Regions from separate parts of the Actinomadura sp. 6N118 genome, predicted to be linked through region 1. Evidence: riboswitches for the same ligand, from Rfam matches in the RefSeq annotation. Region 1 holds a riboswitch; the other holds the start of a gene.
What was found. A riboswitch is a leader RNA that binds a small molecule or an ion and turns the genes downstream of it on or off. The one in region 1 is predicted to bind cobalamin.
Positions count from the first base shown of each region.

Region 2: another riboswitch for cobalamin. It lies ahead of ACH34W_RS29110 (putative cobaltochelatase); the one in region 1 lies ahead of ACH34W_RS26475 (ribonucleoside-diphosphate reductase subunit alpha).

Region 1 covers NZ_JBIRAZ010000010.1:224,187-231,978, forward strand. The annotation lists gene ACH34W_RS26450 (zinc-dependent alcohol dehydrogenase family protein) at 1-533, opposite strand, end outside; gene ACH34W_RS26455 (acyl-CoA thioesterase) at 545-964, opposite strand; gene ACH34W_RS26460 (hypothetical protein) at 1,166-1,795, shown strand; gene ACH34W_RS26465 (hypothetical protein) at 1,883-2,032, opposite strand; gene ACH34W_RS26470 (ribonucleotide-diphosphate reductase subunit beta) at 2,069-3,064, opposite strand; gene ACH34W_RS26475 (ribonucleoside-diphosphate reductase subunit alpha) at 3,088-5,367, opposite strand; cobalamin riboswitch at 5,467-5,682, opposite strand; gene ACH34W_RS26480 (MFS transporter) at 5,827-6,465, shown strand; gene ACH34W_RS26485 (YcnI family protein) at 6,540-7,262, shown strand; gene ACH34W_RS26490 (copper resistance protein CopC) at 7,259-7,792, shown strand, end outside.
Region 2 covers NZ_JBIRAZ010000012.1:33,431-41,222, reverse strand. The annotation lists gene cobO (cob(I)yrinic acid a,c-diamide adenosyltransferase) at 1-425, opposite strand, end outside; gene ACH34W_RS29110 (putative cobaltochelatase) at 427-2,505, opposite strand; cobalamin riboswitch at 2,585-2,731, opposite strand; gene ACH34W_RS29105 (oxygenase MpaB family protein) at 2,836-3,672, shown strand; gene ACH34W_RS29100 (TetR/AcrR family transcriptional regulator) at 3,682-4,311, shown strand; gene ACH34W_RS29095 (ATP-binding protein) at 4,393-4,863, opposite strand; gene ACH34W_RS29090 (helix-turn-helix domain-containing protein) at 5,150-5,995, shown strand; gene ACH34W_RS29085 (DUF397 domain-containing protein) at 5,992-6,201, shown strand; gene ACH34W_RS29080 (LLM class F420-dependent oxidoreductase) at 6,318-7,337, shown strand; gene ACH34W_RS29075 (benzaldehyde dehydrogenase) at 7,375-7,792, opposite strand, start outside.

The sequences.
Region 1 (7,792 bases):
GCGCAACCGAAGAGCGCGGCGGTCTCGAAGGGGAGGTCCCGATCGACCTTCACAGCGGAACGGGCGGACACGACGGTGTATTCGGAGAACGCCGAGACGCCGAGGTGGTGGTTGGGGCGGGTGCCGTCTGCGGCCTCGAACCGACGGGCGCCGCCGAGGAGCGTGCCCGCGCCGTTCGCCAGCGCACCCGGGCCGCAGAGTGCGGGACGCCCGCCCACGCAGCGTTCACAGTGCCCGCAGGCCGGGACGAACGCCAGCACGACGTGGTCGCCCGGCTCGAACTCGGTGCCCTCTCCAACCTCGACCACCTCGCCCGCCGCCTCATGGCCCAGCGCCATCGGCAGAGGGCGGAGCCGGGACCCGTTGATCACGGAGAGGTCGGAGTGGCAGAGCCCGGCTGCGCCCACTTTGATCAGAAGCTCGCCGGGGCCCGGCGGATCGAGGCGGAGGGCGGTGACCTGCAGCGGCCGGGACTCGGCGTACGGAACGGCGCGACCAGACTCGACCAGGACGGCGGCACGGGTGTCCGTCACCTGAACTCCAGTCATGCGATCACCAGCTTCTGCATCTCGGCGCGGACGGGGTCGACGATCTCCGCGGGACGGCGGTTCTCGCGTCCGACGAAGACATGCACGAAGTAGCCCTCCGCGATCAACGCCTCGTCGGAGCCGCGGTAGAGGCCCGCCTCCCAGCGGACGCTGGACCGGCCGAGCTTGCCGACCCGGAGCCCCAGCTCGATGGTGTCGGGGAAGGCGACCTCACCCTTGTAAACACAGTGCGACTCCACGCACAGGGCGATCCGGTCGCTGCGCAGCGGATCGAATCCCGCGGTCTTGATCATCCACTCGTTGATCGCGGTGTCCATCAGCGAATAGTGGACGGCGTTGTTGACGTGCCCGTAGACGTCGTTGTCCTTCCACCGTGTGGGGACGCTCTGCCAGTGCAAGTAGTCGCCGTTGTTCACGGCGGAGATTCTACGTACTCCCGGGTAACCCCAATAGGCGGCACCCCTGTGCTTCGATGTCGATCCATGAAGGGAATTCCACCGCAAGACCGCTCGCCGTATCCGCTGCCAGGCCAATTCGATGAGCCGCCCCAGGCACCGTTACGAGGCTCGGCGTTCACCCCGTCCGCCAGGGGCGTCAGGCGCCGGGGCCTTTCGAGGTTGCCGAAGGGGGCCAAGTGGGTCCTCGGCATCGTCTTCGCCGGTCCGTTCGTGACGATCGCCGTGGTCCTCGCCGTGATGTTGCTCGCCACCTTGGACAAGGCCGACCAGGCCAACAAAGCCTTGGACAAGCTGGAGCGGAAGCCGTCCCCGTTCACCTGGACCACGTTCTTCGAGGACGAGCGGCACTTCACGATGCGGATCAACGAGACCACCGAGACGTATGACCGGACCGGCGAAAAGGTGCTGGAGGGCAGCGCGGGCTGCCTGGCCGGGGCCCTCGACGCGGCGACGCGGGCGCTGCTGACCAAGCTCGGCTGCGACGGCCGCATCGAGGCCTCGTTCACCACGCCGAGCAAGGCCCAGGTGAGCGTGCACGTGCTGCGGCTCAAGGACAAGGCTGCGGCCGAGACAGCCGAGCAGCAACTCAAAGCCGCGGGCATGCGGTTCGTGACGGCGGCCTCGGTGCCCAAACGGATCGGCGCGCGGTACGGCAACGTCGGATCCGGCTCCCGGTACGCGGTCGTCACTACCGCGGTGTCCCCACGGCAGAAGGACGCGCAGCGCATCGCGAAGCGCGGCGGCGGGTTCATCCACGCCGAGACCACCGTCGTGGCGATCTGGGTCTAGCCGGAGTCCGTTCGGACAGCAGATTTGGTCAGTGGCGCTTGCCTCTTGGTCAGTGACGTTTGCTACTTCGTCAGTGGCGCTTGTTCGTTAGTGGCGCTTGCCTCGGAACTTGGCCAGCACGCTGCGCGCCTTCGCCTTGTTGCGGGGGTCCCGGGCCATCCGCTCGGCCCTCGCGCGGGCCTGCTGGCCCTGAGGACTTCGCATCCAAGCCTTGATCTTCGCCATGAGAGAAGCCACATCGTCCTCCTAGCAGTCCTGGAACCTGATCTACCCTCAGAAGGCCTCGTCGAACGCCACAATTCCCTCCACACCGATCTGGTACGCCGATACCCGGCGTTCGAAGAAGTTCGACAGCTCCTGCACGTCCTGCAGTTCCATGAACGCGAACGGGTTGGCCGTCCCATACCGCGCGGGCATGCCGAGCCGGGCCAGCCGCTGATCGGCGACGTACTCCAGATAAGCGCGCATGTCCGTCGCCCCCATGCCCGGCAGGCCGTCGCCGCACAGGTCGTACGCGAACGCCATCTCGGCCTCGACGGCCTCCTCCAGCATCCGCGTGACCTGCTCGTTCAGCTGGGTGTCGAAGAGGCCCGGCTCCTCCGCCCGCACAGTGTCGACGACCGAGAACGCGAACTCCATGTGCATCGATTCGTCCCGGAAGACCCAGTTGGTGCCGGAGGCCAGCCCGTTGAGCAGCCCGCGCGACCGGAGCCAGTAGACGTAGGCGAACGCGCCGTAGAAGAACAGCCCCTCGATGCACGCCGCGAAACAGATCAGGTTGAGCAGGAAGGCTCGCCGGTCGTCGGCCGTGCGCAGCTCGTCCAGCTTGCCGATCGAGTCGATCCAGCGGAAGCAGAACTCCGCTTTGGCCCGGATCGAGGGGATGTGCTCGATGGCGGCGAACGCCTTGACGCGTTCGTCGTGATCAGGCAGGTAGGTGTCGAGCAACGTCAGGTAGAACTGGACGTGCACGGCCTCCTCGAACAGCTGCCGCGACAGATAGAGCCGCGCCTCGGGCGCGTTCACGTGCTTGTAGAGGTTGAGCACGAGGTTGTTGGCCACGATCGAGTCACCGGTCGCGAAGAACGCGACCAGCCGGTTGACGAGATGCAGCTCAGCCGGTGTCAGCCGGGCCAGATCGGCGAGGTCAGTGGCGAGATCGACCTCCTCCACCGTCCAGGTGTTGCGGATCGCGGCCCGATAGCGCTCGTAGAAGTCGGGGTAACGCATGGGCCGCAGCGTCAGGTCCATACCGGGATCGAGCAGCATGCTGTGTTCTCCGGTTCGCCCACTCACTGGCAGGCCTCGCAAGCTTCGGGATTTTCGAGAGAGCACACGACCGCCTCGGTCGCGGAGATGGTGGTCTGCGTGATCCGGGTGGCCGGACGTGAACGCAGGTAGTAGGTGGTCTTGAGGCCCGCACGCCACGCGTAGGCGTACATCGAGGACAGCTTCCCGATGGTCGGCGTCTCCATGAAGAGGTTCAGCGACTGGCTCTGGTCGATGTAGGGGGTACGGGCCGCGGCCAGGTCGATCAGCGCCTTCTGGGGCAGCTCCCACGCGGTGCGGTAGAGCTCGCGGTAGGACGCGGGCAGGTCAACGAGGCCCTGGACGGAGCCGTTGGCCTGCTTGACGGCGTCGCGCACGGCGGGCGTCCACAGACCCAGCTTCTTGAGGTCCGCGACCAGGTAGTTGTTGATCTGCAGGAACTCGCCGGACAGCGTCTCGCGCTTGAAGAGGTTGGAGACCTGCGGTTCGACGCACTCGTAGCAGCCCGCGATGGACGCGATCGTGGCGGTCGGCGCGATCGCGATCAGCAGCGAGTTGCGCAGTCCCGTCTCGGCGATCCGTGCGCGCAGCGCCTCCCATTCGGCCCTGCGGCGCGGTGTCGCATCGGGGAAGTGGTCGACGTGCAGCTGACCACGTGCCGTGCGCGTCCGGTCGTACGCGGGGAGCGGCCCATGCTCGGCGGCCAGGTCGGCGGACGCGCCGTACGCGGCCAGGGCGATCTCCTCAGCGATCGACGTGGACAGCTCGCGCGCCTCGGCCGAGTCGAACGGCAGCCGCAGCTTGAAGAAGACGTCGGCGAGGCCCATCACGCCGAGCCCGACCGGACGCCACTTGCGGTTGGCGCCCGCCGCCTCGTCCGTCGGGTAGAAGCCGCGGTCGATCGTCCGGTCGAGGAAGCGCACGGCGGTACGGACGGTCGCGCGGAGCCGCTCCCAGTCCACGCCGTCAGGCCCGGCGTGTGCGGCCAGATTGATCGAGCCGAGATTGCACACGGCGGTCTCGCCGTCGCTGGTGACCTCGATGATCTCGGTGCAGAGATTGGACAGGTGGACCACATTGCCGGGCTCGGCGGTCTGGTTGCAGGCGCGGTTGGCGGCGTCCTTGAACGTCATCCAGCCGTTCCCGGTCTCGGCGAGCGTCCGGATCATCCGGCCGTAGAGGCGCCGTGCCGGGACCTTCCGTACGAACCGTCCCGCGGCCTCGGCGGCCCGGTAGGCGGTGTCGAACTCCGCGCCCCACAGGTCGGCGAGCTCGGGCACCTCCTTGGGGTCGAACAGCGACCAGTCCGCGTCCGCCTCGACCCGGCGCATGAACTCATCGGGGATCCAGTTGGCGAGGTTGAGGTTGTGGGTGCGGCGGGCCTCCTCGCCGGTGTTGTCGCGCAGCTCCAGGAACTCCTCGACGTCGGCGTGCCACGGCTCCAGATAGACACAGGCCGCGCCCTTGCGCCGGCCGCCCTGGTTGACCGCGGCGACCGACGAGTCGAGCGTGCGCAACCACGGCACGATGCCGTTCGAGTGACCGTTGGTGCCACGGATCAGCGAGCCGCGCGACCGCACCTTCGTCCACGAGATGCCGATGCCGCCCGCGTACTTGCTGAGCCGCGCCACCTGCGCGTACCGCTCGTAGATCGACTCCAGCTCGTCGCGCGGCGAGTCGAGCAGGAAGCAGGACGACAGCTGGGAGCGGCGCGCGCCCGAGTTGAAGAGCGTCGGCGAGCTCGGCAGATAGGACAACGTGCTGAGCAGGCCGTACAGCTCGGCGGCCTCCTCGACGGTGTCGGACAACCCGCAGGCCACGCGCAGAAGGAAGTGCTGCGGCCGCTCCAGCACGCGCCGCGAACGCGGGTGCCGCAGCAGATACCGGTCGTACAGCGTGCGCAACCCGAAGTATTCGAAACGATCGTCCGCGGACTCGTCGATCAGGGCGTTCAACGCCTCGGCGTGCACGGCGACGAACTCGGCGGTCGCGTCGTTCAGCAGGCCCTCGGAGTGGGAGGCCGCCACGGAGCCCGCGAACGACCGCACGCCCTCGTCTGCGGCCTCGTCGGCGATCAGTGTGCTCAACAGCCGCGCCGCCACCTTGGAGTACGCGGGTTCGACGGCCACCAGCGCGGCGGCCTCGCCGATCGCCAGCTCCCGCAACCCAGCGGCGCCGAGGTCGTCACCGGCCCGGATGGCGATCAGAACACGCTGCGGATCGGTGTCGGGCAAGCCCGCACACGCGCGGACCACCTCCGCGTCGATGCCGATACGCGGCGGAGCGATCAGTTCCTGTGTCACGTGCTCTCTTCCCTCGCGAGCTCGCCTCGTCAAGGGCGCACGCGAACAAGAGCACGGCTGACCGCCGCAACCTGTCCAGCGACCCTCCCACGAGGCCATGGACCAACAGTTCATGCAGGCAGGTCTTCGGACTCGCGGGCAACACACCTGATGAGGTGCGGCCTAGTGGCCGTCGCTTCCCGGCCCGTCTCGACGGGCCAGTGCTTGATGACGGCGGTCGTTCCCGCTCACCGCTGCGGGGCAGTCCCGGATTTTCACCGGGTTCCCTCTTACGACGCCCCCGCCGACAGGGTGGCCTGCCGCGAGATCACGGGGACTCGGCGTGATCTCGCCGCAGTCCACCCCCGACGGCGGGGGCGAACCAGCACGGGCAAGACCCTACATCTTGGTCGTGACCAAAGCCGACACCCAACATGTTGGGCGTGTCACAGGACGCCGCACCCTGAACCCGGAGGGGGCATGGAGATCACCGGGGAGAGATGGCACGATGGGCCCGCAATGTCGCCACGCCCGTTCTTCCGCCTCGGCAGGGCGGTGGTCTTCACCACCGTCTGCCTGACGCTGGCCACGATCGGGCACTCCCTGACGTCTCCGGCCGAGGTGCCGGCCTGGGCGATCATCGTGGGGTTCGCCGGGTTGCTGGTGGTGGCGGGCGCGCTCGCCGGGCACGAGCGTTCGCTGGCGACCATCACGGGGGGCCTGCTGGGCGGGCAGTTCGTGCTGCACAGCCTGTTCGCGAACGCGTCGGCGCCGGTCGAGCACCACGTCCAGACGGGCATGGCCGCGTCCGAACCGGCACACGGCTCCGGGCTGGGCATGACGCTGGCGCACGTGGTCGCCGCCGTGATCTCGGCCTGGTGGCTGCGGCGCGGTGAACGGACCGCGTGGGCGCTGACCCGGCGGATCGCGGCGCAGGTCGGACGGCCCGTCCGCGATCTGTTCGCCGTTCTCCTCGCCGCCGCTGAACCCGTGGCGCCACCCGTGCGTACCCCTGTGCGACGGGCGCCGGTCCCCATCGGCCCTACCGGTCGCGTGCTGCGGCACGAGGTCGTACGCCGCGGTCCACCGCACCGTTCGAGGGCGCTCGCGCACAGCTGAGCGCCGTACGTCACCGGACGCCGCCCCCGGCACTCCGGCTTCTCCTCGTACCCGCTCGAACGGAGCTCTTCCGCATGTCCATATCGCTGCACGCCCGCAAGGGCGCCGCCGTCACCGGCCTCGCCCTCGTCTCGGTCCTCGGTCTTGCCACCGCCGCGTCCGCCCACGTCACGGTCAACCCCCGCGAGGCCGAGCAGGGCGGATACGTCAAGGTCGCCTTCCGCGTACCGAACGAACGGGACAACGCGGGCACGACCAAGGTCCAGGTCGATCTCCCCATGGACCACCCGCTCTCGTCCGTGTCGGTCCGGCCGACCCCGGGCTGGAAGGTCAAGGTCGAGAAGTCCAAGCTCAAGACCCCGATCAAGGCCCACGGCGGCGAGCTCACCGAGGCCGTCTCCCGTATCACCTGGTCCGGCGGCAAGATCGAGCCCGGCCAGTTCCAGGAGTTCGACGTGTCGATGGGCCAGATGCCCACCGACACCGACCGGCTGATCTTCAAGGCCGAGCAGACCTACTCCGGCGGCGAGGTCGTGAAGTGGGACCAGGTGCCCCAGGCCGGCCAGGAGGAGCCGGAGCACCCGGCCCCGATCCTCAAGCTGACACCCAAGGGAGCCGCGGCCACAGGCGCCGGGGCCTCCGGCGCGCCGACGGTCAAGACGGTGGCGGCCGCCACCTCGTCCGCGAAGGCCGACGACGGCACGGCCCGACTGCTCGGCGGCCTGGGCCTGGCCACCGGGCTCATCGGCATCGCGATCGGCGGGTACGGCATCTCGCGTGCAAGGAGCCAGTCATGACGTTCCCGATCCGTACAGCCCCGACCCGTACCGCCCTGGCCCGTACGGCCTCGATCCGTACCGCCCTGGCCCGTACCGCCGCGGCGGCCGGTGCCGTCAGCGCCGTGCTGGCCCTGACCGCCGCACCCGCCTCCGCCCACACCGCGCTGCGGGACTCCGACCCGAAGGCGAAGTCCACGGTCGAGTCGCCTGCCCAGATCACGCTGACCTACAACCAGCCGGTCACGATCCCACGGGTGATCCTCAGCGACGACAAGGGCAAGCAGCACACTTCGGAAACGCCCAAGGCGGTCGACAACAAGGTCACGCAGCCGGTCGCCGGGACGCTGCCCAACGGCGACTACACCGTGGGCTGGCGGGTCGTCTCGGTCGACGGCCACCCGGTCAGCGGCAGCTTCACGTTCACCGTGAAGGGCTCGTCCGCGCCGACCGGGATCACCAAGACCCAGGCCGCCGGTCCGGCGCCGACGATCACGTTGAATCAGACCACCGCGCCGGCCGCGGCGGAGGACTCCGGCGGCTCCTCCGGC
Region 2 (7,792 bases), on a different contig from region 1:
ACCCAGCCCCATTTCATCGGGTACGTGAACTCGTCCAGCACGTAGAAACGGTACGTCTCGGCCGCCAGATCACGCTTGATCTGTTCCCAGCCCTCGCGGGCGTCCGCCTCGTGATCCTCCTCCGAGCCCGGCCGCTGGATCCACGACCAGCCCTCGCCCATCTTGTTCCAGCTCACCGGGCCGCCCTCGCCGGTCTCACCCAGAACGCGCAGCGCCCGCTCCTCGCCGATACGCCACTTGGCGGACTTGACGAACTGGAACACCCCGATGGGCCATCCCTGGTTCCAGGCACGCAGCGCCAGCCCGAACGCGGCGGTCGACTTCCCCTTGCCGGGACCGGTGTGCACGACCACCAGCGGCCGGTTACGGCGCTCGCGGGTTGTCAGCCCGTCCTCCGGCACGTACTCCGGCTTGCCCTGCGGCATCTCACGCAGTCCTTTCCTTGCCCGCCCGCCATCCCCCATCAACCGACGCCGCCCCTCGTGCCGACCGGACGACACCGGCGAGCGAGTCCGCGGCGAGCTCGTCCAGCCGGACTGACTCGGCACCGAGATGACCCGCCAGCCTCTGCGCCAACCCGAGCCGTACCGGCCCCGACTCGCAGTCGACGACGACCGATGCCATGTCGGTCCGCATGCCCGCCAGCAGCCCCGCAACCGCCGCCGGGTCGGGCCCGTGGGTGGCGCGGCCGTCGGTCACGACCACGAGCAGCGGGCGGCGCGCCGGATCGCGCAGCCGCTCGACGCGCAGCACCTCCGCGGCGCGCAGGAGCCCGGCCGCCAAGGGGGTACGGCCGCCGGTCGCGAGCCGCTCCAGCCGCCGCGCGCCGGCCTCGACCGAGGACGTCGGCGGCAGCGCCAGCTCGGCGTCCGTCCCCCGGAACGTGATCAGCCCGACCTTGTCGCGCCGCTGGTAGGCGTCCAGCAACAGGCTCAGCACCGCGCCCTTGACCGCGCGCATCCGCTGCCGCGCCGCCATCGAGCCGCTCGCGTCCACGACGAAGAGCACCAGGTTGCCCTCGCGCCCCTCCCGTACCGCCTCACGCAGGTCGCCGGCGGTGACGACCAGCCCGGGGCCGCTGCGGCCACGCGCGTGCTGGTGCGGCGCGGCGGCGCGCAGGGTCGCGGCGAGGTGCAGGCCGCGCGATCCGGGCTGCGCGCCTGAGACGCGGCCGTACGGGCTCCGTGCCTTGGAACGGCGGCCGGGCGCACCCATGCCTGTCCCGGGAACGGTGAAGAGCCGGGGCTTGTACGCGGCGTCGGCGGGAGCGGGCTCACTCGGGGCCGCAGACGGTGCCGGTGCCTCTGACGGTGCCGGTGACTCCGACGGCGACGGTGCCGGAGCCTGTCCGTTCGGCTGCTGTTGCTCGTGCTCGCTTCCGGACGCCTGCGGCGGGACGGGACCGTCGCCGTCCTGAGGAGGAGGCCCATCGCCGGGCCCTCCTGGATCGTCATCCGGGGGCTCCGGCTCGCCGTGCTCGCCGTGCTCTTCGAGGACATCGTCGAGCTTCTGCCTGTCCAGGCCGGGGGCGTCGAACGGGTCGCGGCGGCGCCGATGCGGCAGGGCGAGACGCGCGGCCGTCCGTACGTCCTCGGAGGTGACCTCTGTCCGGTCGTGCCAGGCGGCCAGCGCGATCGCGGCGCGGGCGGTCACGAGGTCGGCGCGCAGGCCGTCCACCTCGAACGCGGCGCACACGGCGGTGATCTGACGGAGGGCGGCGTCGGTCAGCTCGACCCCCGCGAGCCTGCTCTGCGCGGCAGCGATCCGTCCGGCCAGCGCGGCCTCGGCCTCGGCCCAGCCCGCAGCGAAGCCCGCCGGGTCGTCCTCGAACCGCAACCGGCGCCGGACGACCTCGGCACGCTCATCGGGATCACGCGTGGCCGCCACCTCGACCGTCAGCCCGAACCGGTCGAGCAGTTGCGGCCGCAGCTCGCCCTCCTCCGGGTTCATGGTGCCGACGAGGAGGAACCGCGCCGCGTGCCGTACGGAGACGCCCTCGCGTTCGACGTACGACTCGCCCATCGCGGCGGCGTCGAGGAGCAGGTCGACGAGATGGTCGTGCAGCAGGTTGACCTCGTCGACGTAGAGCACGCCGCGATGCGCCGCTGCGAGGAGGCCGGGTTCGAAGGCCTTCACGCCCTCGGTCAGCGCCCGTTCGATGTCGAGGGAGCCGGTGAGCCGGTCCTCCGACGCGCCGACCGGCAGCTCCACCAGCCGCGCGGGCCTGCGCTCCGCCGGGTCGCCGGCGTGCGGGCCGTCGGGGCACTCCGGATCGGGATCGCCCGGGTCACAGGAGAAGCGGCAGCCCGGCACGACGCCGACCGGCGGCAGCAGCCCGGCCAGAGCGCGCACGATCGTGGACTTCGCGGTGCCCTTCTCGCCGCGCACCAGCACGCCGCCCACACCGGGCGACACCGCGTTGACGAGAAGGGCCAGTTTGAGATCGTCCATGCCGACGACGGCGGAGAACGGGTACCGGGCGCCGGCGTTCCCGCGGCGGCTCATCGGCACATCAGACAGAGCGGCATGCCACATCGTCCTTCCCTCGGGTGTCCACGCCCGTGGCGGTCTCATCCGACGGTCGGAGTCTCCTGGCTCCCGGATCAACATTCCCCCTCAGCCTTCCAGCGTTGCCGCCGTGGCGCGCGGAGAGGGAACTCCCCTGGTCACAGTTGCGGGACAGCCCCGGAATTGGCGCCGATCGAGTCGGCCCAGCCGCACCGGGTTCCTCCGCGTCCGTCGCAGGCAAGGATCGCACACCCTCGGGGACCGCCCAAGTCGCGGTGGGGTGACAGGCCTATTGGCGGTATGCCAATAACGTGCTCTACTGGTGTCATGCGACGAACCGGTGGACTCCCGTTCCGTCCAGGCGACGTCTCCTGGACGGTCATGCGCGAGCCGGTGCTCGGCCTCGGCGCCGCTCCGACCCTCCTCCTGCAGGTGACCCACCCGCTCGTGGCCGCGGGGGTCGAGCAGTACTCCGACTTCGAGAACGACCCGTTCGCCCGGCTGTGGCGGACGGCCGACATCATGCTCAAGCTCTCGTTCGCCGAGCCCGAGGTCTCCGCCCGCCAATCCGTCAAGCTGCGCCGCATGCACGAACGTGTCAGCGGCGTCTCGGACGAGGGTGTCCGCTACCGCGCCCTGGACCCCGACCTCCTGCTCTGGGTCTGGGCGACGCTGGTGCACAACGGGCTCGATCTCTACCAGCGCACGTTCGGACGGCTGCCGTCGGGCGAACGCGAACGCTTCTACCAGGAGCAGAAGCTGATCGCGTACGCGTGCGGGGTACCCGAAGGCCACTGCCCTGTCGTCTACGAAGACTTCCGCGCTTACTTCGACCGGGTCGTCCGGGAGGAACTGCGCCCGACCACCGTCTCGGCCAAGCTGCTCGACACCCGCCGCAGGCTGCCCATGCCCTGGCCGCTCGGCCCCGCGTACCTCCAGCTCAACCTGCTCGCCGCCGGAGCGCTCCTGCCACGCTCGCTGCGGCGTGAGCTGGGCATCCCGTGGAGCCGGTCACGGTCCCTCGCGTTCGCCTCGCTCGTCGAGGCCAACAAGACGGCGTCCAAGGTCGTGCCCGCGTCCGTACGGCACCGCCCCACCGACTATCTCGTGGCCCGGGAACGGCCTCTGCGGCTCTTCGGGCAAGGCCGGCGCCGGGCGGCATAGGCTGCCTGCGTGCCCTCTCCGTCTTCACGCCGTCCCTCCAGGGCGGGCTATCAGCGGCTTCCCAGGGATGAACGGCGCGACCAGATCCTCGGTGTGGCACGCCGGATGTTCACGGAAGTCCCGTACGCCGACGTCTCCACCGCCGCGATCGCACGCGAGGCAGGTGTCCAGCGCGGGCTGATCCACTACTACTTCGGCACGAAACGTGAGCTCTTCCTGGAGGTCGTGCGCGGGCTCACGGTCAGCTACGCCGGGCAGGCCCCGCCTGCCGACCCCACGCTGCCGCTGGAAGAGACGGTCGACCTGTGCGTCCACCTGTTCCTGGACGCAGCCGAGTCCAACGCCGACACCTGGCTCGCCGCTCTCGACGCGGAAGGCTTCGGCCAGGACCCGGAGCTCCGGCGCATCGTCAACAAGACCCGCGACGCCACCGTCGAGCACATGCTCACGTTGCTCCACGTCCCTGAACCGACCGACACCCTGCGCGCCGTCCTCCGCACGTACTCCGGGCTGGCCGAAGTCGCGACCCGGCAGTGGCTCCAGGAGAAGACGCTCAGCCGCGCCCAGGTCCACAAGTTGCTGGCCGGCTCGCTGCTCGTCCTCGTCAGAGAAATCGCACCCGCGGTAGAACGGGCCTGAGCCCGACCCACCGCCAGGCAGCGCCCGCCACAGCCGACACTCAGCCCAGCCAACGCCTAGCTCAGCCGACAACCGGCTGCCTCAGGCGACGCCCGGCTGGGGTGGGGCGTCGTCTGACGAAGTCGTCGGGCCCGACGGGCTCAGGAACGTGGCTGCGGCGGCGGGCACGGGGACCGCGAACCAGACCGCCTTGCCAGGGACCGGAGGACCCAGCCGGGAGAGGGTGTGGAGCACCCCCCAGCGGCCCTCGGACAGCTCACGGACGATGCTGAGGCCGCGGCCGCAGTCGCCGGACGTCCATGAATAGCCGGGCAGGCGCGCGTCGGCATGGCCGTCGAAGACGGCGCAGCGGACCTCGCGCACGGCCGGCGGGGACGCCGTGGTGGGAGCGATCCGGGCACCCGATCGTTCACCCAGATAGAGCCAGAGCTCGTGCGGCCCGTAATCGGCCGCGTGCTGATGCGCGTTGGTCACCAGCTCGCTCACCATCAGCTGGGCGTCACCGACCATGCCCCGGTCGACCCCGAAGGTGGTGAGCGCTTCGGCCAGCACCGACCGCGCGTATCCAGCACATCCAGGGCCACGTGGGAGCGCCCAGACCCATCCAGGGAGCTCCGTATCATCGTCCGTGAACTCAGGCGAAGCCTTCACGGGTCCTCCCGCGGTTACGTTCCGAATTGCGCGGCCACGTACTGCTCCGTTACTTTCCGTCCCCGAACGGTCACGTTTTCAGCGTCGCGTGAGATTCTCATCCCCGCAACTCTCTTCGCGAGATTGCTCTTACCGGCTTCCGCAATCACGTTGTACTGGACCGTCCGGATACGGGACTCTCACCTCTATGACCTACCGGCCCACGGTGCGCGGCCGCCGGCTTGCACGGGAGCTTCGCAGGATGCGGGACGAGCAGGGACTCACCCTGCAGGACGTGGCCGACCGGCTCGGCTGGTCGCGGGCCACGGTCTCGCGACTGGAAACGGGGCAGACCAGGCCACGGCACGGCGACATCGCCGACATCCTCGATCTGTACGGCGTGCCCAGCCCCGACCGCGACGCCTACATCAACCTCGCCAAGGAGGCCGGCCAGCGCGGCTGGTGGACCGCCTACGCGGACGTCTTCGCCGGCAGTTACGTGGCACTGGAGGACGAGGCGTCTCAGATCTGCTCGTGGGACGCCCAGCTCGTCCATGGTCTGCTGCAGACGGAGGACTATGCCCGCGCGGTCATCACCGCCGGCCGGATGCTCCCGAACAGTACCGAGATCGAACGCCGCATCGCCGCCCGCAAGGCCCGGCAGGCCCTCCTCAACCGCGCCAGCGCGCCGCGCCTCGACGTCATCCTGGACGAGGCGATCCTCTACCGCCCGATCGGCGGGCAGAGCGTCATGACAGCGCAGCTCGAATCGCTCGCCGAGTCGACCCGGCGCCCCCAGGTGACGATCCATGTGCTCCCGCGCAGCGCGGGCGAGCACGCCGGGCTGGACGGCCGTTTCACGATCCTGTCGTTCCCGGACCCCGCCGACCCTGATATCGCCTACGTAGAGGGCACTATGGGTGACGTTTATCTCGAAAGCGCGGAGGCAATAGCCCAACATAGGGCCAGATTCGACCGCGTCACCGCCCTGGCCCTCTCCCCGGAGGAGTCCGCACGCCTCCTCCACGAGGCAGCAAGGAGCGGCAGCACGTGAACCAGCAGCACGTGAACCAGGCGTCCACCGAACTCGCCAATGCCACCTGGCACAAGTCCTCTCACAGCGGAAGCGGCGACCAGTGTGTCGAGATCGCCGCGCTGTCCGGCGGCCGCCGGGCTGTCCGCGACTCCAAGGACCCCGAGGGTCCCGCGCTGGTCTTCTCGGCCACCGGATGGATCGCGTTCCGCAGCATGATCTCCTAGCCCGACCTCGAGTCCGACCACCGGCCCAATCACCTGTCCGCCAGGGTCACCCTTCCGGCGATACTAGAACGTGTTCTAGTATCGCCGGTGCGTTCCCGAATCCCGGAGGGTGACCCGTGACCGCAGAACTCAAGCTCGGCATCAACGTCGGCTACTGGCAGCGCGACCCCGACGACCAGACCGAGACCGTGCTGGCGGCCGAGCGGCTCGGGTACGACTCGGTCTTCACCGCGGAGGCGTACGGCTCGGATGCCTTCACCCCGCTGACCTGGTACGCCGCCCGTACTTCAAGGATCAAGCTGGGTACCGCCGTGGCGCAGATGTCGGCCCGCACGCCCGCCGCGACCGCGATGCACGCGCTGACCCTCGACGCCCTGTCCGGCGGCCGGGTGATCCTCGGGCTGGGCGCGTCCGGGCCGCAGGTGGTGGAGGGCTGGTACGGCGTGCCGTTCCCCAAGCCGCTCGCCCGCACCCGCGAGTACCTCGACATCGTCCGGCAGGTGTGGCGCCGTGAGGGCCCGGTGACGAACGAGGGCCCGCACTACCCGCTGCCCTACCCGGGTGGCGCGGGCCTCGGCAAGCCGCTCAAGTCGATCGTGCATCCCGTACGGCCGGAGATCCCCATCTATCTGGGCGCCGAGGGGCCGAAGAACATCGCGCTGGCCACCGCGAACACCCAGGGCTGGCTGCCGCTGTTCGTGGACCCCGAGCAGATCGACACGCTCTTCGGCGAATCGCTCGCGGGCCGTCCAGGCGGCTTCGAGATCGCCGCGACCGTCACCACCATCGTGACCGACGATCTCGACTCCGCCCTGGAGTTCGCCAAGATCCCGCTCGCGTTCTACATCGGCGGGATGGGAGCGCGCGACCACAACTTCCATCTCGACCTGATCGGCCGCCTCGGTTACGCCGAGCAGGCCAAGCGCGTGCAGGAGCTGTTCCTGGACGGCCGGCGGGACGAGGCGATCAAGGCCGTGCCGGCCGAGCTTGCCGACTCCATCTCGCTGCTCGGCCCGATCGGCCGCATCAAGGAACGCTTGCAACTGTGGCGCGGCAGTCCCGTCACGACCCTGCTCATCGCGGGCGTCCGGGACGAGCCGACGCTGCGCGAGATCCGCGACCTCGTGCACGCCTGACCCGGAGACCGGTCTCCCCGTACCCCCACTGAGTGCGTCAGAAGGGGTACGGGGCGATCTCGCTGCGCATCGTGACCCACTGTGTCTCGGTGAACGCCTCGATGTTGGCGTCCGGCCCACCGAAGCGGGATCCGTTGCCTGAGGCGGCGAGCCCGCCGAACGGCACGATCGGCTCGTCGTTCACCGTCTGGTCGTTGATGTGCACGAGGCCGGTCGGCACGGCGTCCGCCACGCGCATCGCCTCGCCGACGTCGCCGAGGATCCCCAGTGCCAGGCCGTACTCGCTGTCCGCCGCCAGCTCGATCGCGTCGTCGATCGTGCTGAACGGCACGACGGGCGCGACCGGGCCGAACACCTCCTGGGCGTACGCGGGCATGTCCGGCGTGACCTCTGCCAGGACGGTCGGCCGGTAGAACAGCCCCTCGTGCGTGCCGCCCGCCGCGAGCCGCGCGCCG